One region of the Anoxybacillus sp. FSL W8-0104 genome, then DNA from elsewhere that is predicted to be linked to it. Evidence: predicted binding sites of a transcription regulator. Region 1 holds the regulator's gene; each other region holds the start of a gene.

Region 1 (10,515 bases):
TAATTCTGTTGTGAAACCTTTAGACTCCTCTAATGTAATGACACCGTCTTTACCAACGCGTTCCATTGCTTCTGCGATTAATTGACCAACTTCTTCGTCAGCCGCAGAAATAGCTGCAACTTGAGCAATGGAGTCTTTGCCTTCGATTGGTTTAGAGATCGCTTTTAATTCTTCCACAGCGACCGCAACAGCTTTTTCAATACCTTTGCGAATGCCCATTGGGTTCGCACCAGCTGTTACGTTTTTCAATCCTTCGCGAATCATCGCTTGTGCTAATACAGTTGCTGTTGTTGTACCGTCACCAGCAACGTCGTTTGTTTTGCTTGCTACTTCCGCAACAAGCTTCGCACCCATATTTTCAAACGGATCTTCTAATTCAATCTCTTTCGCAATCGTTACACCGTCATTTGTAATTAATGGAGAACCGAACTTTTTCTCTAATACAACGTTACGACCTTTTGGACCTAATGTTACTTTTACTGCATCAGCTAATTTATCTACACCGCGTAACATCGCACGACGAGCTTCTTCGCTGAATTTAATTTCTTTTGCCATACATCTTACCCCCTTGATGAAATTTTAGTTAAGTATTTTTATGTGCTTTATATGTTATCAGGCGAACGATTAACCAATCACAGCTAAAATGTCACTTTCACGCAAAATTAAGTATTCTTTTCCATCATATTTTACTTCTGTACCCGCATATTTTGAGAAGATGATGCGGTCACCAACGCTTACCTCTGGAGCTACGCGCTCACCATTATCAAGAACGCGACCTGAACCAACTGCCACAACTTTTCCTTCTTGTGGTTTTTCTTTTGCTGTGTCTGGTAAGACAATTCCGCTCGCTGTTTTTTCTTCAGTTTGAATTAATTCAATGACAATACGATCACCTAGTGGCTTCAACACGGCAAACGACCTCCTTAATTAGATTTTCGTTCCGTTATTAGCACTCATTCTTATTGAGTGCTAACACACTTATTATATTAATGAACTTTTTTTAATTTTGCAAGTAGGAAGTTAAAAATTTTTCATTAAATGATTCCCTCTTTAACATTATGTCTTTCCTTTCGAAATTCATACAAAAAATATGATAAAATGAAAAAGTATTCAATTTAGAAAGCAGAGGACGATCATTCGCTCAGCTAAGGAAGCAGACGCTTAGAAAATGCTCGTCTAAAGCTAGACAATTTGCACGAAGGGGTTGAACATGTGAAAAAGCAATATTGGTATGTCATCATTACATACGTCGCTATGCAACTATCGAGTTTAGTCGGCGTTCCTTTACTTGCGCATAGCGGATTTATTAACGCATCAAATAAAGATATAGCCATATCGATCGCTTCTGGTTACTGGGCTGTTATTAGTTTCCCGATTGCTCTTTTTCTCGTTCTTTATTTTATGAAAGAAGATATGAAATACTCATATGATCGCCATCAAGCATCGATTGGCATGTCATTCTTTTGGGCGATTGGGGGGTTTTTGCTCGCTCTTTTCGCCCAAGGCATTGCAGCTAATATTGAGATGCACCTATTTGGTGTCGAAATGGGGTCCGAAAACACGAGACGCATCGTTGAAATGGTCAAATTGACACCAGCTCTTATACTCGTTACATCAGTCGTCGGACCAATTTTAGAGGAAATCATCTTTCGGAAAATTATTTTCGGGACGTTGTATCAAAAATACAATTTTTTCTTATCAGCGCTCGTCAGTTCACTTTTATTTGCTGTTGTTCATTTAGAGTTTGAACATTTGCTCTTGTATGCGACAATGGGGTTTGTGTTCGCCTTCTTATATGTGAAAACAAAACGCATTCTCGTACCTATTGCAGCACACGTGTTGATGAACACGTTTGTCGTTGCCATACAAATATTATTCGCTGAAGAAATCGAGAAGATTATGCGCGAAGCAGAACAAATGCAATTCGTCATTTGGAGGCTGTTTTCATGAAATATGAACCACTATTTTACTTTCTAATGGGCATTTTATTTACTTATTTTGCTGTGGATAGTGCTGATGACGGCATTTGGGACGTAACAACAATGCTGTTCATCCTAATTGCAACATTTGATTTTGGCACAGCTATTCGCTCTTTATTGAAAAAAACCTCCCGCTCATAAACGGGAGGTTTATTCATTTCCGTAATGCTTTAAAAAATAAACGAGTGACTGCAATTCGACCGCTAAATCAATATGATGAACACGAATGTGTTCTGGCACATGCAGGCGAGCAGGTGTAAAGTTTAAAATCCCTTTAATCCCCTGTTGAACAAGTCGGTCAGTAATCGGTTGAGCAACTTGGGCAGGAACAGTTAAAATCGCTACGGCAATTCCCCCGAGTTTCTCCTCCAATTCATCTAAATGATAAACCGGAACCCCTCCGACTTCTGTTCCGACTTTATCTGGATCTACATCGAACGCCATCACAATTTTCGTATTATTGTTTTTGCTGAAATTGTAGTTTAAAAATGCAGTCCCTAAATTTCCAACCCCAAATAACGCCACTTCTGTCGTCTCATCTTGGTCTAACGTTTTACGAAAAAATGACAGCAAATAATTGACATTATATCCGTATCCTTTTTTTCCAAGCGCACCAAAGTATGAAAAATCTCGGCGAATCGTTGCTGAATCGACTTTTACAGCTTCGCTTAACTCCGCTGAAGATACACGTTGCTTGCCTGATGCATGCAAGTTTTTCAAAAAACGATAGTACAACGGTAGTCGCTTTGCGGTCGCCTGCGGAATTTTTGGCTGTTCATTATTCACGAGTCAATCCCCCACATTTCCTTTCACAAATAGTTAGCGCTTTCATTTTTCTCTCCTATACGTCTAAAAAATTCTTCCCACTTCTAAACTATACACTATTTTTTTCATTCTGTCTTTCCTTTGTACCCTTTATTATTATTTTTGTCAAATTTGTTATTCGTACACTAGTGTTGCCGAATATCAAGAAAGTACGTTACACTATCAAAAGAAGATTGAGGTGAGAAAGAATGATCATTTTACAACTCATATTTCGCACCTTGGTAGGGCGGAACAAAAGGATTTTTTATTCAGTTTTTTAGAATAACTTTTAAACCAACACCAAAAGCGATGGTATCCTTTTTTTACCATCGTTGGTCGTTCTTTATCCCATTAGACGTAAATGCTCTCGTCCATCCCTAATCCTTGCAGAATCCTTCGCTGCTCGTACGTGAGCGGTTGACCTAACGCGCGTTGAATTCGTCCATCCGGCAGTTCCAACAGGACGACTCTGACATACCAAAACAATTGAAAAATCGCTTGTCCGGTCGGTCGGGTCAGTTTCCGGCCTCCCGCGCCCTTTAATGGGTGTTCCGGGGTGATGAACTGACGCACCCGGCGCTGGAAGACGCGGTAAATCGCCAAGGCCAACAGAAACAAATAGCCCAATACCGCGACCCGTTCCGGTTTTTTTACGTAAATCTCATCCGTAAAGAACGGGTCTTTCAAGAAAGAGAAGTTCATTTCCACCGAGATTTGGCCTTTATACAACTTCAAGATCTCTTTCGCATCCATCGGTTGACCTTTCCATTCCTCCGGAACTGTCGTGACAAGGACAAACCGGGACGCTTTCCGTCTCGCCTGTTCCCACGCATCTTGGTCGAATTCCACGTTCAAGCGAAGGGCGTACAGCGTTTCCATGTCCGGTTCCGCCCCTTTTTTCGGACGTCCGCGCCGTTTTTTCGGACGCACGATCGCTTCGACCGACGCCTCGACGCGATGGAACCGGAGACGAAGGGACGTCTTTAGAGACGCTAGGGCTTGTTCGGCGTCTTCCCGGCACGAAAACAGACGGCTTTCCCACTGGGTTTGTTTCTGCCGAAGAAGCTCTGCTTCTTGGTTTCGCTCTTTTTCGAGCGTCTTTCCTTTTCGTTGGTCGAGCGCGCTGGATTCAACGACGATCAACCGGACCGAATGACCTTCGTACGTCGATGTCGTTTCCCACACCCGGTAGGTGGCTCCGTTTTTCTCCGCTAAGGAGAACGGATCGCTCCACGGCGTGTCTTGGGCATCAGCTTTAGCCAGCGCGGTTTTGACGATCCGGAGCGAAGAAGGGCCTCTTGTGATCAAAAAGGCGTTGGCGGCCTTCGTTTGCGCCAGTGTGTCTTTCGTCATGGCGGCAGAATCGGCAACATAAATCCATTCATCTTCGATCTTCGCCTGCTTCAGCTGTTTCTGCACACGGGACAACACCTCGGGATTCCACGTCTTATCCGGCAGGTTGCCGTCGTGTACATCGCCATAAAACGGGATGCCATCCTCGTTGCCAATCAGCCCAAATCCGATCTGCTTTTGCCAACGATGATGCCGGTTGTAGCCATGCGTAATCTGCAAGGCATCCGGCGAGGCCGATTCATACGCGCCATAAACGGTCTTGTCCGTCGTATCGGCGTGGAAGACGCGAAGAGAGAGGCCTTCTTTCTTGTAGATCTGCACGAGGCAAGACGAAAGGACTTGATGGATATTCGCCTCATACAGGCGATCCAAATGACGCGCGATGGCATCGTCGTTGAACCAAGACGGCTCCAGCCCTGGCCGAATCAGCTTCGGCAAATCGATGTCATGCGCCCATTGTTCCAAATGAACGAGCGCTTGCCGGCCGCTCAAGATATCCAGAACGATTAGTTTGACGATATCGCTGGCTCGAGTTTGGCATTGCGGATCCACGGGAACGAGACGATCAATCAACTGAGGAAGGTCAAGATCTTTGAACAGGGCGCTTATTATATTCAAATAAGAACTTTCATAAATGGCCCGAATTTGAACGTCCATGATGAGCAAACTCCTTTGCTTTCCTTGTATTCCAAGGTTTTATTCGACAGGAAGATAAAAAAATCCTCCCGATTTTTGTCGAGAGGGTGCGAAATGTGAGTTACAAGTAAATCAACTATCCAAATCATATGGAGCAGAACAAGTTTTATCAGACATTAAGCTTGAAATACAAGAAAAAGACCGTATTGCGTTAGTTGGAAGAAATGGCGCGGGAAAATCGACATTATTAAAAATCATTGCCGGACAGTTGTCATACGACACAGGCGAAATCATTAAACCGAAACACGTAACGATCGGTTATTTAGATCAATATACAGGGTTGCAAGCGCATCGTTCCATTTGGGAAGAAATGCTCGATGTGTTTGCCCCGCTACAACAAATGGAAAAACAATTACGCGAACTAGAACAACAAATGAGTTTACATGATGCTGACTATGAGCGCCTACTTGAGCAATATGATCGTTTACAAACAGAATTCAAAGAAAAAGGCGGCTATCAATATGAAGCAGATATTCGTTCGGTTCTCCATGGTCTCCGCTTCTCACAGTACGATTATACGACAAAAGTATCTACATTGAGCGGTGGACAGCGGACGAGGCTAGCGCTTGGTAAACTGCTCCTTACAAGGCCCGATTTGCTCATTTTAGATGAACCGACAAACCATTTAGATATGGAAACGTTGCAATGGCTTGAACAATATTTAAAAAATTACGATGGAGCCATTCTTATCGTCTCCCACGATCGCTATTTTCTTGACCAAATCGTGACACAAGTGTATGAACTATCACGCACAAAAATAAAAAAATATGTCGGAAACTATACAAGCTACTTACAACAACGTGCTGAACAATTTGAACAACAACTAAAATTGTATGAAAAACAACAAGAGGAAATTACAAAATTAAAAGATTTTATTCAACGCAACATCGCTCGTGCATCAACAACGAAGCGAGCACAAAGCCGTAGAAAACAATTAGAAAAAATGAATATCATCGACAAGCCACTCGGTGATGAAAAATCGGCATCGTTTCGTTTCGAAATCGAACGCCCAAGCGGAAATGATGTGCTAACAGCTAACGATTTAGCGATCGGTTACGATCACATCATTGCAAAAAATCTTTCGTTTCGCATCACTCGCGGTGATAGTATCGCATTAATTGGACCAAATGGAATTGGAAAATCAACTCTTTTAAAAACGATCATCAAACAACTCCATCCGAAACAAGGAGAAATACGCTACGGAACAAACGTACAAATTGGCTATTATGATCAAGAACAAGCACAATTAACATCAAACAAACGAGTGATCGACGAACTGTGGGACGAAGATCGATTAAGAACAGAGAAAGAAATTCGGACCATTCTCGGCAACTTTTTATTTTCTGGTGACGACGTATTGAAGCCTGTTCAGACGTTAAGCGGTGGAGAAAAAGCGCGACTCGCTCTCGCTAAACTCATGATGAAGAAAGCAAACGTATTAGTTTTAGATGAACCGACAAACCATTTGGATTTAGATAGCAAAGAAGTGCTAGAACAAGCGCTCATAGAATACCCAGGAACAATTATATTCGTTTCACACGATCGTTATTTTATTAACAAAATTGCAACAAAAATATATGAGTTATCCACAGACGGTCTTGTTGAGTATTTAGGGGACTATGATTATTACGTAGCAAAAAAAGCAGAGCTGCTTGAGCTTGGACAAATTAGCCAAAAAACTAAAACGGGCGAATCGTTGTCACCAAAACGTTCGTACGAAGAAGAAAAAGAACGAAAAAAATTAGAACGACAACGACAACGAAAAATCGAACAGCTAGAAACGGAAATGGAGCGAATCGAACAACAAATTGCTACGTATGAACAACAATTATATGATCCTTCCTGTTACAACGACTATGAAAAAGCTCGGGATACTCAAGGAAAAATTGATGAGCTGAAACAAAAATTCGACGAGTTATTCGAACAATGGGAACTTTTACAAAAATAATAACGAGCTAGCTCCATTTGTGGGCTAGCTCATCTTTTACACAAAGATATCCACAGAAAAAACACCTAAATATAAGTTATTCACCAACTTTTCCACATTACCCACAACAACAAAAGAAAAATCCCCCATTTTGTTGTGGTTAACTTGTTATGATAAAATAACATACAATCAACGTTTTCCACATTATTCACATGTATGTGGATAAAATAATCCACAACAAGCTGAATTGTTCTTAGAAAAATTCGTATGACAATTAGAAAAAGGTGCCCCATTGCTTTTGGGACACCTTCTTACTATAACAGTAAACTTGGGTTTGCATTTAATGCCATGGTGGCACGCTTTCCTTGTTGAAATAATACTGTTCCCGCTGCTGCAATCATCGCTGCATTATCTGTACAAAGCGACAACGGCGGGATAACTAACTCGACTTCTGGCAGTTGATTCATTTGTTTTTGTAATTGTGTACGTAACCCTTCATTTGCCGCCACACCGCCAGCCAGCAATATTTGTTTTACGCTGTAATGCATGGCTGCTTCGATTGTTTTTCTCACTAATACCTCAACGACACTTGCTTGAAAACTTGCCGCCATATCTTCAGGTCGGATCATTTCTCCACGTTGCTTTGCATTGTGCAACGTGTTAATAACCGCTGATTTTAATCCACTAAAACTAAAATCATACGAACCTTCTTCTAACCACGCGCGCGGTAAATCAATAATTGGTTTCCCTTGTTTCGCTAAACGATCGATATGAGGTCCCCCTGGATAAGGGAGTTGCAAGGCCCGGGCAACTTTGTCATACGCTTCTCCAGCCGCATCATCACGCGTTTCTCCAATCACCTCAAATATCCCATGCTCTTTCATGTAAATGAGCTCTGTATGACCTCCAGACACAACAAGCGCCAGAAGCGGAAATTTCATTTCTTGTACAAGTTGATTTGCGTAAATATGTCCTGCGATATGGTGCACACCAACAAGCGGAATGCGATGTGCAAAAGCCAACGCTTTCGCCGCATTTACACCAATCAATAGCGCCCCAACTAATCCCGGTCCCTCTGTTACTGCAATCGCGTCAAGTTGACTTATATCCATATTTGCCTGTTTCATCGTTTCTTCTAATACGAGCGTAATTTGTTCAACATGGTGACGGGAGGCAATTTCAGGAACGACTCCTCCAAATCGTTGATGGCTTTCCATTTGTGAAGCGACAACGTTAGCTACAATTTCACGTCCATTTTTCACAATGGCTGCAGCTGTTTCATCACAGCTTGTCTCAATTCCAAGCACAAATATGTCTTTTTCGCTCATAATTTCACCCACATTACTAAAGCATCTTCTTGATTATCCGAATAGTATCTTTTACGAATACCTCCATTTAAAAAACCAAGTTTCCGATACAACGACTGTGCAACGATATTCGATACTCGCACCTCTAACGTCATTGTTTTTGCCCCCTCTTCTCTCGCCAACGCCATCGCCTGTTTCATTAGTGCTTCTCCTAATTTTTTCCCGCGAAACTCCGGTAATACTGCAATGTTTGTAATATGTGCCTCATCCATGACCAGCCACATGCCACAATAACCAATGATTTGTCCATCATGCTCCATCACAATGTAACGAGCATACGGATTATTTGTTAATTCTTGGTGAAAAGAGGAACGACTCCACGGCAGTGTAAATGAACGCTGCTCAATTTCTATAATGCGATCAAGATCTTGAAGCGTCATAAAACGGAAGGAAACGTCCACTTAACATTCCGTCCTTTCTTGCTGACGAGCAAGCCAATTCGCTTCTGCCTCTGCTAAACGAATATAGTTTGGGACAAACGTATGAACATATTCTGGCTCACGGTTCATTCCTAACCATGCAAGTTCGCTTGGGCGCGGATTGTGAAGTGTCGCTGAAGCTACTTGAACAGAACGACCTAGTACTTCAACAAACGTAGCTTCGTGTAGTACACTATCATTTCCAACTAATAAAATGGATTGATCATATGCTTTTAATTCATTCGCCCAATCAGTAGCTAAAATGACTTGATCCGCTACGATCGATTGCACGTGATCTCCTTCTACTTTGTAAAGACCAGTATAAATTTGTCCGCGTCGAGCGTCTATTAATGGAACAATAAGCCCGCCAAAATACTTCGCATTTGCTGCCATCACTTCTAAACTCGATACACCAACAAGTGGAATGTTTAGTGTCCAAGCCAAAGTTTTGGCAATCGTCACCCCAATGCGAACCCCTGTATATGATCCAGGACCTTTGGCGACAACAATACGGTCAAGATCTTGAGGGTTCATATCACATTGTTGCAAAAGTGATTCAATGGCAGGCATCACTCGGATCGAATGATTTTTTTGCAAATTTGTAATGATTTCTCCTTTAACAACTTGACCGTCAACGACAGCAATCCCCATAACAAACGTTGATGTATCAATGGCTAACACTTTCATCGCTAAAAATCTCCTTACATAACTGTTCATAACGTTGACCGATCGGAGAGAAGCGAATAATCCTGCTTCCTCCATCGGCATGGTGAATCGCAATATGTAAACGTTCCGTTGGTAAATATGGTTCTATTAAATGAGCCCACTCAACAACGGTTACACCATCACCAAAAAAATATTCCTCAAATCCTAAATCTTCTTCACTTTCTGCTAAACGATATACATCCATATGATATAAAGGGATACGCCCTTCATATTGCTTTATAATAGTGAAAGTTGGGCTACTTACATTGCGGTCAATTCCTAATCCTTTAGCTAATCCTTTTGTAAACGTTGTTTTTCCTGCTCCTAAATCACCTTCTAACGTAATAACGTCTTGTGGCTGAACATACTGAGCAAGTTTCATCGCTAATGCTAGCGTATCTTCAGGATGATGTGATACATATTCATATGTTTTCATCGTTCATTCCCCTAATTAAATAAAATCAGCATACAAAAAAGGCCTTAGGATCGCTCTCCTAAGGAAATGCTACACGTATAAGTGTACACGAAAACAAATCATAACGCAAAAAAGGCATAAAAAAATACGAAACTTACACTGTTTCGTCTCATTAATCTATCTTCATCTTCGAATATTGGTTGCGGGGGCAGGATTTGAACCTGCGACCTTCGGGTTATGAGCCCGACGAGCTACCTGGCTGCTCCACCCCGCGACGATAGAAATTAACTAATAAGAAATAAATACAATAATGCCCGGCAACGTCCTACTCTCGCAGGCGGTGTCCCGCCAACTACCATCGGCGCTGGAGAGCTTAACTTCCGTGTTCGGGATGGGAACGGGTGTGACCTCTCCGCCATCGTCACCGAGCAATATATTGAAGGATAATTCCTTCAAAACTAGATAACAGAACAGTCGCCTTCGCTTTTCTTGTGTGTTTAGTTAAGTCCTCGATCGATTAGTATCCGTCAGCTGCACGTGTCGCCACGCTTCCACCTCGGACCTATCTACCTTGTCATCTTCAAGGGATCTTACTCGCTTGACGCGATGGGAAATCTCATCTTGAGGGGGGCTTCACGCTTAGATGCTTTCAGCGCTTATCCCTTCCGCACATAGCTACCCAGCTGTGCTCCTGGCGGAACAACTGGTACACCAGCGGTGCGTCCATCCCGGTCCTCTCGTACTAAGGACAGCTCCTCTCAAATTTCCTACGCCCGCGACGGATAGGGACCGAACTGTCTCACGACGTTCTGAACCCAGCTCGCGTACCGCTTTAATGGGCGAACAGCCC
Region 2 (10,515 bases), 1.6 Mb from region 1:
ACCGGTCGCAATTGATTTACGCCGAATTATTGTCGCAATTAAAATCGCAACAGATGTCGAGCGCATGGCGGACTTTGCAGTCAATATTGCAAAATCAGCCATTCGAATCGGTGAACAGCCGTTTGTCATCTCGTTAAATAAGTTAGAAAAAATGCATGAAATTGCTGTAAATATGCTTTCATTAACATTAAAGGCATATTATGAAGAAGATGTCGTTGCGGCTAAAAAAGTGGCCGATATGGACGATGAAGTCGATCGTCTATATGGCGAAACAATTCGAGAATTGCTTGAGCGAACAAAAGCTTATCCAGATGCGATGTCGCAAATTACGCAACTATCATTTACGGCTCGCTACATTGAACGCATTGCAGATCACGCGACAAACATCGCTGAGAACGTATTTTATTTAGTAAAGGGAAAACATTACGATTTAAACGACTAAATGAAAAGGATGTCCAACAGCGGACATCCTTATTTTGTGATTTTTTTTGTGATTTGTTCATATGACATGTCACTTGTAACAACATACGTTCCAGGGCGTAGCGCACGCGTTAATTGGTGGGTATCGAGGTATGTTAAAAATGATTGAGCATCATCAATAATGTGCGCTTGTTCAAGTCGGTTAGCAACGTCGCGACTTGCCTCTCCTTTGGCAATTGTTAACGTATAAATGTACACTTTTTCTTTTTGAGATGGTGTTGTTTTTTCAATTTCTTTTTTTTTGTTTTTCGAGTTTTTCAGCGAGTTCATTTCGTTCAGCAACGATTTGTTCATACTGCTGTTCGCTGATGGTAGTATACTGCTTGTCATTCGTGTAATGAACGATAGCAAGTATCGTTGTGGCAAACAACATTCCAGCCGCAAATGCACGTGTTGTTCTTTTCATCGTTCATTCCTCGCGATCACAATATTTACTTCATCTATCGGCATGTTGAGTTTGCGGGCAATTTGTTCTTTTGTCCAACCTTGCTTATGTAGATGCCATATTTGTTCTTCAGTTGAAAACAACTCCATTCCGACAAGCAGCTCTTCTTCAAGCGCTTTAACTCGCTTTTTTATTTCGTACAATTGTTGCATCGTCGATAATGTGAGTTGCTCTACTTGTTCTTCTACCTCTTTTACACGATCTTTTTGAAAGAAAGAAATAAGCAATAGTATGATTGCAAAAGAAATGAGTCCAATCAATGTATATTCGATCATGTTTGTCACCCCACTTTATTATACATAGGAATGTAGCGATCATGCATCATTTTCATGTCAAATCGACAATTTTCGTATATTGTCCGCATAGTATTGTCATGATATGATGGAACAAAGTGTGCTTTCACTTGGGGGGGATATGTTGTGAAAGCGGTCATTATGGCAGGGGGAAGAGGAACACGGTTACGTCCGTTAACTTGTCATGTTCCGAAACCGATCGTACCGATTATGAATAAACCTGTGATGGAGTATAGTATTGAATGGTTAAAACATCACGGAATTACGGATATTGCTGTAACCGTTCAATATTTAAGTGATGAAATTATTGAATATTTTGGTGATGGACGTCGATTCGGTGTACATCTTCATTACTTTGAAGAGACGACGCCCCTTGGAACGGCAGGGAGCGTAAAACATGCTCAGTCTTTTTTAGACGATACGTTTGTTGTTATTAGTGCAGATACGTTGACGACAATTCATTTGCAGCAGGCAATCAATTTCCATTTTTCCAAACAAGCATTAGTTACCGTTCTTATGCACCACGAAGCGACTCCTCTTTCATACGGTGGAATTGTGACAGATCGAAACGGAAAAGTGATTCATTTTGTAGAAAAACCAAAATGGAATGAAGTGTGTAGCGATTTAGTCAATACAGGCATTTACATTTGCGATCCAGCGATTTTTAATTATATGCCTGAACATCCACCTTACGATTTTAGTCAACATATTTTTTCACATCTCATTCAACAAGAGTACCCAATATACGGATATGAGGCGGATGGATATTGGTCTGATATTGGTATCATTGAACAATATCATCAAACACATGTTGATTTACTAAATCAACGTCTCGTTTCTTCTCATTACAAAGAAATAGCTCCTGATGTATGGATCGGTGAGCGAGTGAACATTGCACAAGAGGTAAAGTTAGAAGGACCGATTCTTATTGGGGACGATGTGCGCATTGATGCCTATGCAACACTCGGACCATATACGGTGGTTGGCTCACGTTCAGTTATTAGTAAATACGCATCGTTAAAGCGATCGATTGTTTGATCCAATGTTTATATTGATGAACATAGTGAATTACGGGGAGCAGTTGTAGCAAATGATGTGTATATCGGTAAAAAAAATGAAATATTTGATTATGCGGTCATTGGGGCAAAATGCAAATTAAAAAATAAAGTGAAAGTGCAACATGCGGCTAAAATTTGGCCGAATAAAACAATTGCAGAAAAAACGAAAGTGAAAGGTTCAATTGTATGGGGTGAACAACGCCCAAACGTATTGTTTCGCCAAAATGGGATCAGCATGCGCGCTCATGTTGATGCTCATCCGATATTTATTACACAGTTGGCTTCAGCATATAGCAGTCTACATGAAAAAGGAAGTCACATATTAATTGGCTTTGACAATCACCCGTTGTCCCAGGCGCTTGGATCGTTGTTTACTCAATGTTTGCATATGTACGGTATGCACACAAATGTATATGAGGGGGGATATTTGCCTGCTTTTCGTTATATTCTTTCTCATAAACAATATCGTGGTGGCGTATTTGTGACGTTGAACGAACATGATGAAGTAGTTATTGACATACACGATGAACAAGGATTTCCCATTGATTGCACGATGGAACGCGCGATTGAACAACGAATGGAACATGAACATCATATGTCAGCGATGCAAATGGGTGAAGCAATGAAACAAAAAGAGAACGATGAAATGTATATTCGAGCATTGCGTCAAGCGATTTCTTTTTCTTCATCGGAGCGATGGAAAGTTGTCGTCGCTAGTTCTCCTTTATTGAAGCATATCATTGAACGCACACTTCTGTTGTTCGCTGTAGATGTTGTTTGGACAAAAGAGCGTGATGATGAACACATTCGGAAACTAATCGAGCAAGAACAAGCCCAATTTGCTATCGTGTTTGACTATTCAGGGGAACGTTTTCGAATGTTTGATGGGCAAGGAGTTGTGTTGACGAAAGAAGAAATGATCTCGTTGCATGTGCTCACATCTCTTTTATTTAGCGAAACGAAAAAAGTAGCCGTTCCTTCTTGGGCGCCGTCCGTTTTGCATACGCTAGCAGAACGTTTGCATGGCGAAATGATTTATGTCAAAGATACGAGACGAGACTTGCTTCTTGCTCATCATGAACCGTTTCATTTTTATTTGGATGGATTATACGCGTGCATACAACTATTACACTTGTTAGCGATTGAACGTTGTTCCCTTCGTACCATTGTGTCGTCTATTCCGACTATTCATTTATCATGCCGTGATGTTCATTGCCCATGGGATGAACGGGCGGCTGTTATGCGTAAATTGTTAGAAGAATCGTATGACAAGCATGTAGATTTTACAGATGGCATGAAAGTATATCATGAAGATGGAGCATGGACACTCATTTTACCGAAAGTAGATGAACCAACGTTAACGATTTATTCACAAGCAGCAAATGCTCAAAAAGCAAAAGAATATACGAAATACTATATAAAGAAAATTCGGCAATATCAAAACGTATAAAATTCATATGGAAATTGTTTAAGAAAAATGATATGATGGAAAGGTATGATTACAATACTTTTGTTTGGAGGGAAAGAACGATGCGTGTAAATATTACGTTAGCATGCACAGAATGCGGCGAACGCAACTATATTTCAACAAAAAATAAGCGCAATAACCCAGAGCGCCTCGAATTGAAAAAATATTGCCCACGAGACAAAAAAGCAACAGTTCATCGTGAAACGAAGTAAGCAGTAGGATTTTTTTCCTGCTGCTTATTTTTTTATGAAAGAGGGGGAAGGTTAATGAATAAGAAACAATTGCGGCAACAAATAAAACAACGTCTCTTACATATGACAAAAGAAGAACGCAAGAAAAAAGAAACAATCATTCACGACATATTATTTCAGCAACATCTTTGGCAAACGGCACAAGTGATCGGTATTACGATCTCACGACAAATCGAAATCGATACAAAATGTATCATTGAACGAGCATGGCAAGAAGGGAAAAAAGTTGCCATTCCAAAATGCGATGTAACAACAAAACAAATGACGTTTCGCGAAATTCGTTCGTTTCAAGAAACGGGACGCTCTTTTTTCGATTTATATGAACCGATTGTGGAAGAAACGAGAGAAGTGCAAAAAGATGAAATCGAGCTCCTATTTGTTCCAGGTCTTGCTTTTGTTCGTAAAGGATATCGCCTTGGCTATGGTGGGGGATATTATGATCGATATTTAGTTGATTTTCCAAACGACACAATTTCCCTTGCATATGATTGTCAAATCGTCTCTACGTTGCCGGTTGAACAGCATGACATCCCTGTCCAAATGATTATTACAAACGAAGGAATTGTTGTTTGTGAAAACGAATAATAAAACAGCATGAGCGCTTTCATGTTGTACAGGAGAAAAAAATAACAAAATGTTAATAATTCATGCTTTATAAACTTTGTGAAACAGTGTACAATGTAAGTGTGAAACAGATAAACAACGCACAGATTGTAAAATGATATATACGAAAGGTGGAAGAAATATGTCAGATAAAGTAAAACGTGTTGTTTTAGTTGGAACAGGTTTTGTTGGTTCAAGTTATGCGTTTGCGCTTTTAAATCAAGGGGTGACAGAAGAGCTCGTTTTGATTGATATTAATAAAGAAAAATCGGAAGGAGACGCGATGGACTTAAATCACGGCATGCCGTTTGCGCCATCCCCAATGAAAATTTGGTTTGGCAATTACGAAGATTGCAAAGATGCTGATCTCGTTGTGTTAACTGCGGGAGCGAATCAAAAACCAGGAGAAACACGATTAGATTTGGTTGAGAAAAACACGAAAATTTTCAAAAATATTATCGATCAAGTGATGGCAAGCGGATTTAACGGTATTTTTCTCGTCGCCACAAATCCGGTTGACATTTTAACATACGCTACATGGAAGTTTTCAGGATTGCCAAAAGAGCGCGTGATCGGTTCAGGAACGATTTTAGACACAGCTCGCTTCCGCTATTTGTTAGGTGAATATTTCGATGTGGATACGCGCAACGTACATGCTTATATTATTGGGGAACATGGTGATACGGAGTTGCCTGTTTGGAGCCATGCATTCATCGGTTGCCGTCCAATTGCCGATATGATGAAAGAAAAGCCACAATATAAACAAGAAGATTTAGATAACATTTTTGTGAATGTACGCGATGCAGCGTATCAAATTATTGAGCGAAAAGGTGCAACATATTACGGCATTGCCATGGGACTTGTTCGTTTAACAAAAGCGATTTTACAAAATGAAAACAGCGTTCTTACTGTTTCAGCTTACTTAGAAGGCCAATATGGCCAAAATGATATGTACATTGGCGTACCAGCAATCGTAAATCGCAACGGTATTCGTGAAGTTGTTGAACTACAATTGAACGAGGAGGAAAAAGAAAAATTTACTCATTCTGCAACTGTATTAAAAGATGTAATGAAACGCGTTGGATTGCAATAGGTTGTCTCATGATGAGGCAACCTTTTTATAATTTCAACACGAAAAGGGAACGGTAAATATGAGGGAGGGTGATGATGTTGAATGGAAAAACGTTGATCGTTGCCGTTATGGCAGGGCTCGTTCTTTATCGGTTTCGTTATCGGTTATTGAACGAAATATTGAAACGAGAAGCGGTTCAAAAACGAGTGGTACAATGGGGAATGTCCGTTCCGTTTATTCGCCAGCGCATTGTTCCTACATTATTTTTACAAAAGTACAAATAGTTGCGCTTTGTAAGAGAGTGTGATAAAAGAAGGGTATGATAGCGAAGGGAGAGGGAAGGTTGGGCATTCGCTTTGATTTTGTATATTGGCAAATGATGTTTCAATTGTTACAGATGAACTATGAAATCGTTTATTTGTCACCTGATGAGCGGGAGGTTTGGTTGCAATCTACGAGGGAACGAAAAGCGCCGCTTGTACGCCTTGTTCGCACTGATATGGATTGGGGTGTGTCATTAAAAAATGATATGAATCGCGCGCTAGTCGCTGTTGATGAATGGCGCAAGCGACAATTTCGCCGCCAACTGCAAGTCATCAACGTTTATGTCATGATGTATCCCCCTGTTGACGATTGGGAACTGTATGTTGAACGACCATTCACGACTGAGCGAGTGCATATGCAAACATATGTGATGCATCTTTACAATATGTATGACGTCTTGCATAAGCTAAGCACGCAGTTCCATCAATCATTAAAAGTGTACGTACCTGATGATTCTCCAATGTTGCAACAAGAATTACAAACGTTTAAACAACACGTGCTATCATTTGCAGAGCGCATGTATGAAAATGAACGGCGCATATTTGAACGTGGAAAAGCGAGATTTACATATGTGTTTATTGCTTTACAAATAGTGATGTTTTTTATTTTAGAATGGAACGGTGGAAGTACAAATACGTTGACGCTCATTCAATATGGCGCAAAGTTTAATCCGCTTATTTTGCAAGGAGAATGGTGGCGCTTTTTCACCCCTATTGTTTTGCATATCGGTTTTTTACACTTGTTCATGAATACGTTTGCGCTATATTATTTAGGCTCACTTGTTGAAAAATTGTACGGCTCGTTTCGTTTTTTATTTATTTATCTTTTCGCTGGTTTTGCAGGTTCGCTTGCTAGTTTTTTATTTTCATCATCCGTATCTGCCGGGGCGTCTGGTGCCATTTTCGGATGTTTTGGGGCTTTGTTATACTTCGGAAAAGCAAAACCGCACATATTTTTTCGAACAATTGGAATGAACGTCATCACTGTCATCGGCATCAATTTAGCGTTCGGTCTCGTCGTTCCTAATATTGATAATGCGGGTCATATTGGCGGTTTAATTGGTGGGTTTTTAGCGGCAAATATCGTTCATTTCCCAAAGGAACGTGTTCGCTTTGGACAATGGTTTGCTGCTTTGTTCACAGCGGTCGTTACGCTCATTTGCTTATATATTGGCTTTCAACGACCGCCAGCAGATCAAGCACAACTTATTCTTGCGTTGTCCAAGCAATATATTGATGAACGGGAATACGGCCAAGCAGAGCAAATGTTAACACTCATTCATGAACAAGATGCTGAAGCATATAAGGCAGATTTTTTGCGTGCCTATATTCACATACAACAAAAAGATTACGATGATGCAAAACAATATTTATATGATGCCATCAAAAAAAACGACCGTTTTCATGAAGCGTATTATTATTTAGCGTTATTATATGCGGAAGAAAAAAACTATGAAAAAGCAAAACAAGCTGCAGAGCGTGCGTTGCAGCTTGAACCAAATAATGAGCAATATCAACGATTATTGCGTGAACTCGAGCAGTTGCTTTAATATGACGAGTTCTCTGTCTGCTGTTTCTGTTACGACAAACAGTTTACTGTAATCCTTTTTGATTAAAATAAGCGGAACGGTGCTACCGATTGGAGATTCAATCGAACCGTTCTGTTTTTTTATGCCTAAAAAATAATTTTTGTACAACCCTTCCCATAAGTTTCCGATCATCATTTCCGTTTCATTTGTTGTCAAATCCATAAACGGTTGCTCATTATATTGAACGAGCTCCGGTAAATACAAATGGTAATAATCGTCTGCTGGCAATATGTTCCCCATTTGATTAGCGGTTTTATTTACGATCGTTTGCGTTTGTTTATTTAATGTGTTTGCCCATGTTTTTTGTTCGGCTGTCGTTGGTTTACGAAACGATTGAAGTGGTGCGAAGGATGAGTCGATGACGTATAATACGTCCCCACTCATTTTTTGACTGCTTCGAATGTCATTGCCATTATGCAATTCTCCTTGGTGATATGAGATGGCTTGAAATAATCGACTTCCTTTTTGTTTGAGCTGTTTTTGCTGAATGAGACTTTTCCTGTTTTTTTTCCATTTCGTTTGTGTAGCAACAAGCCTTCCGTTAGCAAATAACAACGAAACATCTTGCCGAAGATAAGCAGTTCGATCAAGCGATGAAGTGACGATCCAATCGACGACATAGCGTGTTTCCTTCTTTTTGGGCTGTAGTGATAATTTTGTTTCGGCAGTTGTAAAGCGAACGGTCGGATCGATCGGGAAAAACATAATCGCTTCATGCGCTGGCCGTTTCAACGCTTGTATGATGATGACAAATGACAAAAGAAATATGCATATCGATAATAAACGTTTCATCTTATTCCTCCGGTCAAGCTTACATTTATAAAAAATGTATGTGCATATGACAGGAAATATGTATGAATACATTTACATGTGTCAAAGATGGATGGTAATGAATGTAAGGTAGGTGATTGGAGTGGAACGAGTATCTTCACGTCTTTCAGAAAACGTTTCATATATGAAGGAAAAGCTTGGAGTAGGGAAAAGTTTTGACGTCATTTACTTAGACGTGCATTATGCCGGAAAAGATATGGCGTTATTTATGATTGACGGATTTGTGAAAGATGACATTCTTCATTATTTAATGAAATTGTTATCTGAGCTACCAAATGGAACATTAGATGAACAACCGTTAGATAAATTATTAAAAACACATCTTCCGTATGTAGAGTTGGATCAAACAGATGATTTCGAACGGGTAATTGATGGTGTGTTGGCAGGACCGACAGCTTTGTTCGTTGATGGAATGGCAAAAGCGATTTTAATTGATGCACGCACATATCCTGTGCGAGGACCTCAAGAGCCAGATATGGAGCGTGTTGTTCGAGGTGCACGCGATGGATACGTGGAAACGATTGTATTTAACACAGCGCTAACAAGACGGCGCGTGCGAGATCGTTCATTACGAATGGAATATATGCAAATTGGTCGCCGCTCAAAAACGGATGTCTGTGTTTGTTATATTGAAGATATTGCGAATTCACACATTGTGGAAGAAGTGAAACAGTCATTAGCCAAAATTGATACAGACGGCTTGCCAATGGGGGAAAAAACGGTAGAAGAATTTATTTCAGGCAGGCACTTCAACCCATATCCTGTCGTTCGTTATACAGAAAGGCCAGATACGGCCGCAGCTCATTTATATGAAGGACATGTTCTCATTTTTGTCGATGGGTCTCCGAGCGTGTTAATTACACCTGCAACATTTTGGCATCATCTGCAGCATGCAGAAGAATATAGAAATAAACCAATTGTTGGTGCATATTTGCGCTTTGTTCGGTTTCTTGCGGTATGGCTATCGATTTTTTTATTACCGCTTTGGTATATGTGGATGAAAACACCAGAGCTCGTGCCACATGCATTATCGTTTGTCGTAAAATCAACGGAAGGGAATATTCCGTTGTTTGGACAAATTTTACTGATCGAATTTGGATTAGATATGTTGCGAATGGCAGCTATTCACACCCCCTCTGCCTTAGCGACAGCACTTGGGCTTGTTGCAGCATTGATGATTGGTGGAATTGCGGTTGAGGTTGGCTTATTTTCTAACGAAGTCATTTTATATTTTGCGATGGCGACGATCGGGACGTTTGCGACACCGAGTTATGAGCTAGGACTAGCCAATCGGCTCGTTCGCCTCGCTTTGCTCGTTGTTACAGCATTATTTGGTGTCATTGGCTACGTTGTTGGTATTACTGCATGGTTAGTTATGCTTGCTCGCATGCAATCGTTTGGCGTCCCATATTTATGGCCGTTTATTCCGTTTTCATATCGCGGGATGCGCGATGTGCTCATCCGTTCCCCAATTCCGTTAAAAAATCGACGACCGACTGTCTTGCATCCGAAAGATCCGGATCGATAAAATGTGAAAAATGTCGCAAAGTCATTGTTCAGTTCTTGACGCCCTTTTGTTTTCTTTATACATTTAGAATATGAAGATTGAAAACGCTTATACACGATAGGTGAAGAAAATGAAATCTGTATATGATGTACAACAGTTATTAAAAAAATATGGAACGATTATTTACGTCGGTGACCGTCTCGCTGATTTAGAATTGATGGAAGACGAACTGAAAGAATTATTTCAAGCGCAGCTCATTGACGTAAAAGATTATCAAATGGCGCTTCTTATTTTGCGTCATGAAGCGCAAATCGAACGAGAAAAAAGAGAAAAGGGGATAAAGGAACAATGGAACAATGGTTAGTCGGTGTAGATTTAGGCGGAACGACAGTCAAATTAGCATTTGTGAACATGTATGGGGAAATCATTTGTAAATGGGAGATTCCAACGGATAAATCCGAACAAGGGAAACATATTACAACACACATTGCAAAAGCGATTGATGAAAAGTTACGTGAATTAGATGAATCAAAAGAACGGTTGATCGGCATTGGCATCGGTGCACCAGGACCTGTTAATATGGCGACAGGAGATA
Region 3 (10,515 bases), 1.1 Mb from region 1:
ACTTTTTTCACATGTGTATGTAAGCTCAATCGCCAATTCATCTCAAACTGTTGTGCAATCGTTGCAAATTCCTTCTCTATCGTCTTTTTTCTTTCTAACTGTAGATGAGCAAATTTACTAACATAAATTTACAACCAAACAAAAAAGAAGACATGAACCCGATTCCTTGGTTAGAATAGATGTGCCAACAAACCATTCACAAGGAGGTTCATGTCTCATGAATAGATTAGCACATCACCAAGGAATCCACAAGTTTTTGACGATGTTGGGGTTGGCCCTTTATTTCTCGAAACCTGTCATGAAGCATCTCGTTCATATCGTGGATGCGATGATTACAAAGGGCTTTTCGGGAACGCTGACCGATCTACATCATGGGAGTTTTCATCCGAACCATCGCACGACACTGAGCCATTTTTTCACGAAAAGCCCATGGGAGGAAGAGACGCTGCTTCGCAAACTCCAACAGTGGGTGCTTCATCGTGTCGAACGCAGCTCGAAACGAGAGAATCAACCCATTTTTGTTTCGATCGATGATACGATTTGCCAAAAAACGAAGCCCTCGTCACGGGCAACACACGCCATTCAAGGGTGTGATTGGCACTATTCTCACGCAGAGAAAAAGTCGATCTGGGGACATTCTCTCGTTTGGCTCATGGTTCATACGATGACCCAAGCGTTTCCTTTTGCCTTTCGCCTCTACGACAAGACGGTGGGGAAAAGCAAAGGGGAACTCGCGATCGAGATGCTTTCTTCGTTGGATGTGAGTCGACCCGTTTATGTGCTCATGGACTCTTGGTATCCATCGAAAACCCTCGTGGGAGCCTGCTTAAAAAAAGGGTTCCACGTCATCGCGATGCTGAAGACGAATCGGATTCTCTATCCAAAAGGGACGGCCATTCAAGCAAAAGAATTTGCCAAATCTATGGAGCCACGGGATACCCGCCTCGTCACGGTGGGAAAAGAGCGTTATCGGGTGTATCGCTACGAAGGCGCTCTGAACGGTCTCAAGGATGCCGTGGTGCTGCTCGCATGGAAAGCCGATCAGCCGATGACGCCGAAACATCTTCATTGCGTCTTGAGCACCGATCGCGAGCTAAGCGATGAAGAGATCTTGCGCTACTATGCTGCACGTTGGTCGATCGAATGTTTTTTCCGTCAAGCGAAAGACCAGCTGAAACTCGATGGATACCGCGTTCGCGGGCGTCGGGCGGTGAAACGGTATTGGATCTTGGTGCAACTTGCGTATGTGTACAGCATGTTCGAGTCTAACAGTGATTTTTCGGATGGGCTCGATCTCCTGCGCAAGAGAAAAGGACATAGCCTCGTGGAGTTCATTTATCGTGCAGCAAAACAAAATATTCCCATTGATACCGTGAAAAAACAGCTCCACGTGGCATAAGGGGTACCCTGTTTGTCTCTTTTTAAATGGTAATTATTGTAACGAAAATTGCTCAACTACAGTTTCTAATATATTCGGAGCATCGAACTCGATTCGTAAAAAAAACGTACCGCCCTCAGGATCTGTCGAATATTGACTGGATTCCACAATATTAGCTCCCTTTTCGTACAAAAAAGTAGTGACAGCGGCCACAATGCCTGGTTGATCTGGGCATGAAATAAGCAAGCGTGCTCGCTCTTTATATTTGTTCATAAACTTTTGCACATGTTTTTGTTGAAAATACATCATAACTCCCCCCATAGACAGAAAAATGAAATAAAATAATAACTTTTATTATAACAAATAAAAAAATAGTCGAGAACATATCCCGACTATTTTTTACTTATTCAATATTTTTCTTACTCCAAACGCCCCTTTCCACACAGGCGTAGATTGTTTATTAGATGAAAGATATGTGTATAACGCCCCCATAAATAATGAGCCACCAATGATATTCCCAAGCGTTACAGGGACGATGTTATGGATAATCCCTGCTACATGAATTGTATCTGGATGCTCGACAGCTAAAGCAAGTGAAAAAATAACAAAGTTTGCAATAGAGTGTTCATATCCGGAAGCAAAAAAGACGAAAACGATTAAAATCATCGCAAACATTTTTGCCATATCTTCCTTCATTTGCATTGGAATAAAAATAGCTAAACAAACAAGCCAGTTACATAAAATCCCTTTGACAAACAATTGTATCGTTGTTGCGTGCATTTTTTTCAAGGCAATTGCAAAAAGTAAATGATCCATCGGAATGTCATGAAAAATACCTGACTGTGCAATCAAAAAGGCGAAGAAAATCGCACCAAGCAAGTTGCCGCTATAACACGCCACCCAGTTACGAAGCGTGTCACCAATCGTCGTTTCTTTTTGAAGCGTACTTACAGTAAAGTACATCGTATTCCCTGTAAATAGTTCTGCACCGCCATACATAATCAACACAAGGGCAATTCCGAAGAAAATACCGCTCACTAAATACGTTACAGGTGAATGCGCCTCATAAAAGTATTGTCCGATACGTACGCAAAGAACGAGAGCAAAACCAATGTATACACCTGCCAACGCAGCACGAATCATATATTGAAGAGGCGTTGTTTGCAAAATGGAGCGCTTCTTTAATGCAAGCTCTTTACATGTTTGTAAAGCTTCCATTGTTTTCTCACTTCTCTTTCTTTTTTGTGATGTTTTTCACATTTATCCTACTCCTCTTCGTTCTATTTTTCAATGCATTTGTGTAAATGTTAAGAGAACTGTCAACACTTTATTTTTGTAAACGTTTACGAATAAAATGACTATTGCAATTTTTTTATCTGATGTTCTCATCCTTTGCAAACTCATGCACAAATGTATTAATATAAAGAAGGCGCAAAATACATTGTTAGAGGAGGAAGCTATGAACTACATAAAAGAGCAAAATGGACAGCTATGGTTAACAGAAGATGAGCGTGAAAATTTAAAAATTAGTTATCGTATTAAAGAGATTATTTACTCAGAACGTTCACCATTTCAACATGTGATGATTTTAGACTCATACGACTTTGGAAGAATGCTTGTGCTTGATGGAATTGTACAAACAACTTCTATTGATGGACATATTTACAATGAGATGATCACACATGTTCCTCTTTCTCTTCATCCGTCGCCAAAAAAAGTTTTAATTATCGGTGGGGGCGATTGTGGTGCAGCTCGTGAAGTGGCGAAATATGAAGAGGTAGAAGAAATCCATCTCGTCGAAATCGATGAACTTGTTGTTCAAGCATGTAAAGAACATTTACCTGAAGTATCGGGAAATCTCTCCGATCCACGTGTTCAGTACGTATATAAAGATGGGGTTCAATTTGTGAAAGATCATATGAATACGTACGATGTCATTATCATTGACTCGTCTGATCCTATTGGTCCTGCCCAAGTATTATTTGAATACGATTTTTATGAAAGTGTGCATAAAGCGCTTAAAGAAGATGGAATGATGGTTTGTCAAAGCCAATCGCCGATTTTCCATATGGACGTATTGAAACAAACATATGCAAATATTCGTCATTTATTCCCGCATGTTCACGTATATACAGCTACTGTTCCAACGTATCCTGGTGGGCTATGGAGCTTCACTCTTGGTGCAAAACAGCCGATTTTATTTGAACGGCTCCACACTTTCACAAAGCAAACGAAATATGCAAACGCTGATATTTTAAGCCAATGTTTCCGTCTTCCACAATTTATGAAGGAACATCTTCAATCGTAGTCGGAATCATTCCGGCTGCGAGTGTTGACAAAGAGGCGTTTTTATATTATGACACAAAACGCAATGATTCCTATTTTCTTTATAAGGAGAGTGCCTATATGCGTGTGAAAGTTGTTTTACAATGTACAGAAACTGGAGATCGCAACTACATAACAACGAAAAATAAGCGTAACAATCTTTTTGTTGCGCTTATGCGCTTCTTTAATAAGATTATCAAAAGCTTGAACAATTTGCTCCACAGATTGTCGCATCATTTATTCCTCCTTAGTTAAAGCGATTACAACATTTCTTGTAAACTTGTATATACAAGTTAGTTAACCGCTTTCAAATAATTTTCAAAGAAAAAAGATGCCCTTGTGGACATCTTTTTCACATTTATTTACTTTCTTTTTTTCGTGCATACATCGCCGCGTGTCGTTTAATTTCGCCAATTAATTGTATTTCCTCTTGTTTTGAAATCTCTAGGGAAAGACCGTATTGAAATTTGTTTACATATGTTTTCTTCCAAATGACAATCCCACGCACGTTGATTGGTTGATCAACGATTGTAAATTGCAACTCCACTTCGAGTTCACCTTTGGCGGAGTCAATGGGTAAATTTAAGTTTGTCTCCAGTCGAATACCGCGTGGACTAATATCGTGAATTTCGGCCGCTCCTTTATCCGTTTCTACTTCCCGTTCCCCAATATGTGTAATACGAAATGTACAAGGAAGCGGTTGACCAAATTGATATCGAAAAGGTTCTTGACGTTTAAACCTCATCATAAATCCCCCACATACAAACTATACCTTCTTCAATATAATTGAAATCATAAATAAATGCAAGGGAATTATGACCATTTCACCCATGTATCTGTCACGTTACCTGTTTCGTCACAATCAATTACATACGTAACATTACCATATCGATCGCTTAGTCGTAACTCATCGACACGGACGTCTTCCGTCATTCCTTTCTCTGTCCTTAAGATAACGCGACCATGTGAAAGGAAGTGACAACTTACTAATCGATGTGGATTCGTTTTCACTTCTTTAATGAGAAGTTGTCCTCGTTTCGCACGAGTAGATGGTTCGACCTCTGCCCGAGCGATTTTTTTCACCGCTCCACGTTTTGTTACAAGAATTATGTTTTCGTCTGTTGCCTGTTGACCAGAAACAACATAATCTCCATCTTTTAAATGAATGCCTTTTACTCCCGCCGCTCGAACGCCTACTTCTCCAATTTCTTCTTCTGAAAACAATAATCCGTATCCATATTGTGTGACAAGAAATATATGTCCCATTCCGTTTGTTTGATATACGTTCACAACTTCATCATCTTCTTTTAATCGCATAGCAACAAGCGGCTTAGAATAACGTTGCGCTTTATAATGAACGAGATGTGTTTTTTTCACCAACCCTTGTTTTGTAATAAATAATAAATACCCGTTGTTAAAACTTGCGATTGGGATGGCACTAGTCAACTGCTCGTCTCGATCAAGCGGAATGATATGAGAAATGTGTTGACCAAGATCTTTCCAACGAATGTCTGGAAGTTCATAAACAGGACAATATAAATAGTTTCCTTTATTTGTGAATAACAATAACGTATGTGTTGTATTCATCTCAAACATTCCGAGCAACCTATCGCCATCTTTCATTCCGATGTCCTGTCCGTTCGAGGCGCTATAGGATCGAAGGCTCGTGCGTTTAATATATCCGTCTTTTGTAATAGTGACAATGACATCTTCCTCTGGAACAACAACGTTCATTTCAATTTTAATTTCTTTTATTTCTTCTTCAATGGTCGTTCTTCGTTCATCGGCATACGTTTTTTTCATTTTTCTTAATTCCGATTTAATGACAGATAATAGCTTTTTTTCACTTTCTAAAATCGATGTTAGCTGCTCAATTTTATCATGAAGCGCATTTGCTTCTTCACGTAAATCATAAATATCTGTATTCGTCAAACGATATAACTGCAATGTGACAATGGCTTCTGCCTGAGGTTCTGTAAACCCATATCGATCCATTAAATTCGTTTTAGCATCTTTTTTATCTTGAGAAGCGCGAATCGTTGCGATGATTTCATCTAAAATGGATACAGCTTTCATTAATCCTTCTACAATATGAGCACGCTCTTTTGCTTTTCGTAATTCATAACGCGAACGATTGGCAACTACTTCTTTTTGATGCTCAATATATGCGTCTAACATTTGCAGTAAATTTAATAATTTCGGTCGACGCTCATGAATAGCGACCATATTGAAATTGTACGTAATTTGTAAATCTGTATTTTTATATAAATAATTTAAAATACCTTCCGCGTTGCCGTCTTTTCTCACTTCGATAACAATGCGTAATCCTGTACGATCTGTTTCATCACGCACATCAACAATTCCATCCAATTTTTTTTCTAGACGCAATTCATCAATTTTTTTAACTAAGTTCGCTTTATTCACTTCATAAGGGATTTCTGTGATAACAATCGCTTGTTTACCACCTTTCCCTTGCTCGATCGTGGCTTTCCCACGAATAACGATTTTACCTTTTCCTGTTTCGTAGGCTGTTTTAATGCCTTCTTTTCCTTGAATGATACCACCAGTTGGAAAATCTGGTCCTTTCAGTACCGTCATTAAATCATCAACCGTACAAGTCGGATGATTAATACGCATGATAACGGCATCAATTACTTCTCCTAAATGATGTGGTGGAATTTCTGTGGCATAACCTGCTGAAATGCCTGTGGAACCGTTGACGAGCAGATTCGGAAACATCGCTGGTAATACAACTGGTTCTTTACTCGTATCATCGAAGTTCGGTACAAACTCTACCGTTTCTTTTTCAATGTCGCGCAACAATTCTGATGCGATGGCAGATAATCTTGCTTCTGTATAACGCATCGCTGCGGGTGGATCTCCATCAATACTCCCATTATTCCCATGCATTTCAATAAGTACATTTCTTACTTTCCATTCCTGACTCATGCGTACCATCGCTTCATATACAGAAGAATCACCGTGCGGGTGAAAATTACCGATGACATTTCCGACCGTTTTAGCCGATTTACGAAATGGCTTATCCGATGTGTTTCCATCTACGTACATTGCATATAAAATGCGGCGTTGCACCGGCTTTAATCCATCGCGCACATCCGGCAAGGCGCGCTCTTGGATAATATATTTACTATATCGGCCGAATCGGTCTCCAAGCACATCTTCAAATGGTAAATCTAATACGCGTTCCATTCCCTTATTCCCCCTCAGCTGTCATCACATGATCGTTTTCTAAAATATTCATATCGTCCTCTAAACCGAATTGCACATTTGATTCAATCCATTTCCTTCTCGGTTCTACTTTATCGCCCATTAATGTTGTTACACGACGTTCTGCACGGGCTGCATCATCAATACGAACACGAATAAGCGTCCGTGTTTCAGGGTTCATTGTCGTCTCCCATAATTGATCGGCATTCATCTCACCGAGTCCTTTGTAACGTTGAATTGTATATCCTTTCCCGACCTTTTTCAAAATCGACTGCAATTGTTCATCCGTCCATGCATATTCCACAACTTCCTTTTTGCCAACTTTTTTACTCACTTTATACAGCGGTGGAAGAGCGATAAACACTTTGCCCGCTTCAATAAGCGGTCGCATATAGCGATAAAAGAACGTTAACAACAATACTTGAATATGCGCACCGTCTGTATCCGCGTCAGTCATAATGATCACTTTGTCATAATGAATATCATCGAGTGAAAAATCAGCCCCGACACCGCCACCAATGGCATGAATGATTGTATTAATTTCTTCGTTTTTAAAAATATCGGTTAATTTCGCTTTTTCCGTGTTAATCACTTTTCCACGAAGAGGTAATACAGCTTGAAAGCGACGATCACGACCTTGTTTCGCAGATCCACCAGCTGAATCCCCTTCAACTAAATACAACTCATTTTTTTTGGGATTTCGCGTTTGAGCAGGCGTTAACTTTCCGCTTAATACGTGCTCTTTTCCCTTGCGCTTTTTCCCCGACCTTGCTTCTTCCCGAGCTTTTCGTGCAGCCTCACGCGCTTGAAACGCGCGAATCGCTTTTTTAATTAACAGCGTTGCAATATCTGGGTTTTCATTTAAAAAATACGTCAGTTTTTCACTAACGACAACTTCAACAGCGGAACGAGCTTCAGGTGTTCCTAATTTGCCTTTCGTTTGCCCTTCAAATTGCAAAAGTGCTTCTGGAATGCGAACAGAAATGATGGCAGATAATCCTTCACGGATGTCTGTCCCTTCTAAGTTTTTATCTCTTTCTTTTAATAAACCTACTTTTCGTGCATATTCATTAAACACGCGAGTCATCGCTGTTTTAGCCCCAATTTCATGCGTCCCTCCATCTTTCGTACGGACATGGTTTACAAAAGAAAGCATGTTTTCTGAGTATCCGTCATGAAATTGGAAAGCAAACTCGACTTCAATATCACTTTGCTCACCATTAAAAAATACAACAGGGTGAAGCGCGTCTTTTTCCTCATTTAAATATTGCACAAACGCCTCAATGCCGTTTTCGTAATAAAATGTATCGCGCAAACCTGTTCGTTCATCGTATAATTCAATTTTTAACCCCTTTAATAAAAATGCAGATTCTCTCAACCGTTCACTAATCGTTTCGTAATGAAACGTCGTTGTGCTAAAAATCGTTGGGTCTGGTTTGAATTGAATTTTTGTCCCTGTTTGTTTTGTTACTCCGATTTTCTCAAGTGTAGTCACAGGTTTTCCACCATGTTCAAACCGTTGATAATATATAAACCCATCACGATGAATGGTCACTTCTAACCACTCAGACAAAGCATTCACAACAGAAGCGCCAACACCGTGTAACCCACCGCTCGTTTTATAGCCACCTTGCCCAAATTTTCCTCCAGCATGTAATACCGTTAAAATAACTTCGGGAGTCGGCTTTCCTAACTTATGCATGCCTGTAGGCATCCCACGTCCTTCATCTTGCACGCTTACACTTTGATCGTTATGTATCGTTACAACAATGCGTCTCCCATATCCTGCGAGCGCCTCATCAACCGCATTATCAACAATTTCATATACAAGATGATGCAAACCGCGACTATCTGTACTTCCAATATACATCCCCGGACGTTTACGAACCGCCTCTAACCCTTCTAACACTTGAATGGCGTCTTCGTTATATGTAAGAAGCTGCTTATCTGTCACAATCATTCCCCTTTCACAACAAGAACATTTGTTTCTGTTTTTTTTGACTTTCTCTATTTTAACATACATTCGTAAAACGTCCAACGTCGTGAAGAAAAAGAACGACCATTACAAAAAGAATGGTCGTTTTTACCGTGTGAGCGCATGTTCTACTTTGATGCAGCGATCCATCACAACCGTATACCCTTTTTTTGTTAAATCATGATATACGCCTTCATCATATACACCTAATTGCGCCCAAAACACGTCTGCATCCATTTGAACAAACTGTTCAGCGATTTCACGCAAATGTTCAGAGCGACGGAACACATTAACAATATCGACATGTCCTTCGATATCTGTTAACGTAGCAACGGCTGGAATGCCTTCCCACTCTTTAATAAGAGGGTTAACTGGAATAATGTCGTAGCCTGCCTCTTTCATTGCTTTTGCAACCATATAAGATGTACGCTCCGGACGATCTGACAATCCTACCACAGCAATTCGCTTCGCCTTGTTTAAAATTTGTTTAATTTGTTCACGACTTGGACCCATATCATCTACCTCCCATAATAAACTAGTACTTCTTCATGTAAAAAAATAATCCTGCCTTCATTTTTTAAAAAAGCATGTTACAATAAAAACATAACATCCATAGAGGAACTATGAATGGAGTAGAGGGGGCATATGATGTCTGTTTTGCTTGTGATTTTCAGTTACTTACTTGGTTCAATTCCGTTCGCATTGATCGTTGGAAAAATAGGGTATGGAATTGACATACGTGAACACGGGAGCGGCAATTTAGGTGGAACAAATACATTTCGCGTGCTCGGTGGAAAAGCGGGATTAATTGTGACAATTGCTGATATTTTAAAAGGGACGTTAGCCGCGAGTCTACCTATATTGTTTTCTGTAGATATTCACCCGCTTCTTACAGGAATGTTTGCTGTGTTTGGTCATACATATCCGGTGTTTGCTCAATTTCGCGGTGGAAAAGCGGTTGCTACATCTGGTGGAGTGTTGTTATTTTATTCACCCGTTCTATTTATGACGATGTTAGCTGTCTTTTTTCTCATTCTATATATATCAAAATACGTTTCACTTTCATCTATGTTAACAGGCGTGTATGCGACCGTCTATGCATTCGTGTGGACAGATGACGTTCCTTTGCGCATTGTCGTCACATTATTAACACTTTTTGTGTTTTATCGTCACCGAGCGAACATAAAACGTATTTTAAACAAAACAGAACCGAAAGTGAAGTGGTTATAGTGGCTACATGTCATTTACCAAAACAATTTGTAACGAAAATGAATGCTTTGCTTCGAGATGAAGCGGAGCGTTTTTTTGCGACGTACAATGAAGAAAAAGTCAACGGTTTACGGATCAATTCATTGAAAGTATCACCATCAACATTTTTAAACATAAGCCCATGGGAACTTGAACCGATCCCTTTTTGTCCTACAGGATTTTATTATTACAACGCCCAACCCGGAAAACATCCATATCATGCTGCCGGATTGTATTACATTCAAGAACCTAGCGCCATGTTTGTCGCTGAAGTGCTTGCCCCATCTCCAGGAGAACGAGTGCTCGACTTATGCGCAGCACCGGGGGGGAAAACGACACAATTAGCAGCGATGATGAATAA

The links. Region 1 encodes Rex, which represses fermentation and respiration genes when NADH is low (regulators of the CRP and FNR family bind a similar motif). Its sites were predicted from a motif close to TTGTGAAATATTTCACAA; they were not measured.
Region 2: a site for Rex is predicted at 4,657-4,674, ahead of NST18_RS09505 (L-lactate dehydrogenase). Genes of this name have one in related genera too.
Region 3: a site for Rex is predicted at 2,621-2,638, ahead of NST18_RS06910 (formate/nitrite transporter family protein). Genes of this name have one in related genera too.

What each region holds. Positions count from the first base shown of each region.
Region 1 covers NZ_JBBOQU010000001.1:197,827-208,341, reverse strand. Annotated here, with positions in the region: gene groL (chaperonin GroEL) at 1-555, opposite strand, end outside; gene groES (co-chaperone GroES) at 625-909, opposite strand; gene NST18_RS01205 (CPBP family intramembrane glutamic endopeptidase) at 1,213-1,950, shown strand; gene NST18_RS01200 (YdiK family protein) at 1,947-2,120, shown strand; gene NST18_RS01195 (redox-sensing transcriptional repressor Rex) at 2,130-2,765, opposite strand; gene NST18_RS01190 (IS1634 family transposase) at 3,135-4,793, opposite strand; partial or broken gene NST18_RS01185 (ABC-F family ATP-binding cassette domain-containing protein) at 4,894-6,780, shown strand; gene tsaD (tRNA (adenosine(37)-N6)-threonylcarbamoyltransferase complex transferase subunit TsaD) at 7,074-8,087, opposite strand; gene rimI (ribosomal protein S18-alanine N-acetyltransferase) at 8,084-8,506, opposite strand; gene tsaB (tRNA (adenosine(37)-N6)-threonylcarbamoyltransferase complex dimerization subunit type 1 TsaB) at 8,528-9,232, opposite strand; gene tsaE (tRNA (adenosine(37)-N6)-threonylcarbamoyltransferase complex ATPase subunit type 1 TsaE) at 9,213-9,686, opposite strand; tRNA gene NST18_RS01160 (tRNA-Met) at 9,863-9,939, opposite strand; rRNA gene rrf (5S ribosomal RNA) at 9,978-10,094, opposite strand; rRNA gene NST18_RS01150 (23S ribosomal RNA) at 10,163-10,515, opposite strand, start outside.
Region 2 covers NZ_JBBOQU010000001.1:1,787,181-1,797,695, reverse strand. Annotated here, with positions in the region: gene phoU (phosphate signaling complex protein PhoU) at 1-442, shown strand, start outside; gene NST18_RS09540 (endolytic transglycosylase MltG) at 472-750, opposite strand; gene NST18_RS09535 (hypothetical protein) at 707-886, opposite strand; gene NST18_RS09530 (hypothetical protein) at 883-1,200, opposite strand; gene NST18_RS09525 (sugar phosphate nucleotidyltransferase) at 1,345-2,256, shown strand; gene NST18_RS09520 (hypothetical protein) at 2,314-3,726, shown strand; gene rpmG (50S ribosomal protein L33) at 3,807-3,956, shown strand; gene NST18_RS09510 (5-formyltetrahydrofolate cyclo-ligase) at 4,011-4,580, shown strand; gene NST18_RS09505 (L-lactate dehydrogenase) at 4,741-5,691, shown strand; gene NST18_RS09500 (hypothetical protein) at 5,763-5,954, shown strand; gene NST18_RS09495 (rhomboid family protein) at 5,990-7,543, shown strand; gene NST18_RS09490 (hypothetical protein) at 7,514-8,374, opposite strand; gene NST18_RS09485 (spore germination protein) at 8,538-9,941, shown strand; gene NST18_RS09480 (YqgQ family protein) at 10,051-10,284, shown strand; gene NST18_RS09475 (ROK family glucokinase) at 10,269-10,515, shown strand, end outside.
Region 3 covers NZ_JBBOQU010000001.1:1,282,342-1,292,856, reverse strand. Annotated here, with positions in the region: partial or broken gene purU (formyltetrahydrofolate deformylase) at 1-95, opposite strand, end outside; gene NST18_RS06920 (IS701 family transposase) at 218-1,399, shown strand; partial or broken gene NST18_RS06915 (ACT domain-containing protein) at 1,457-1,684, opposite strand; gene NST18_RS06910 (formate/nitrite transporter family protein) at 1,778-2,596, opposite strand; gene speE (polyamine aminopropyltransferase) at 2,838-3,686, shown strand; gene rpmG (50S ribosomal protein L33) at 3,785-3,958, shown strand; gene NST18_RS06895 (PilZ domain-containing protein) at 4,062-4,448, opposite strand; gene parC (DNA topoisomerase IV subunit A) at 4,517-6,913, opposite strand; gene parE (DNA topoisomerase IV subunit B) at 6,918-8,891, opposite strand; gene NST18_RS06880 (CoA-binding protein) at 9,015-9,419, opposite strand; gene plsY (glycerol-3-phosphate 1-O-acyltransferase PlsY) at 9,555-10,136, shown strand; gene NST18_RS06870 (RsmB/NOP family class I SAM-dependent RNA methyltransferase) at 10,136-10,515, shown strand, end outside.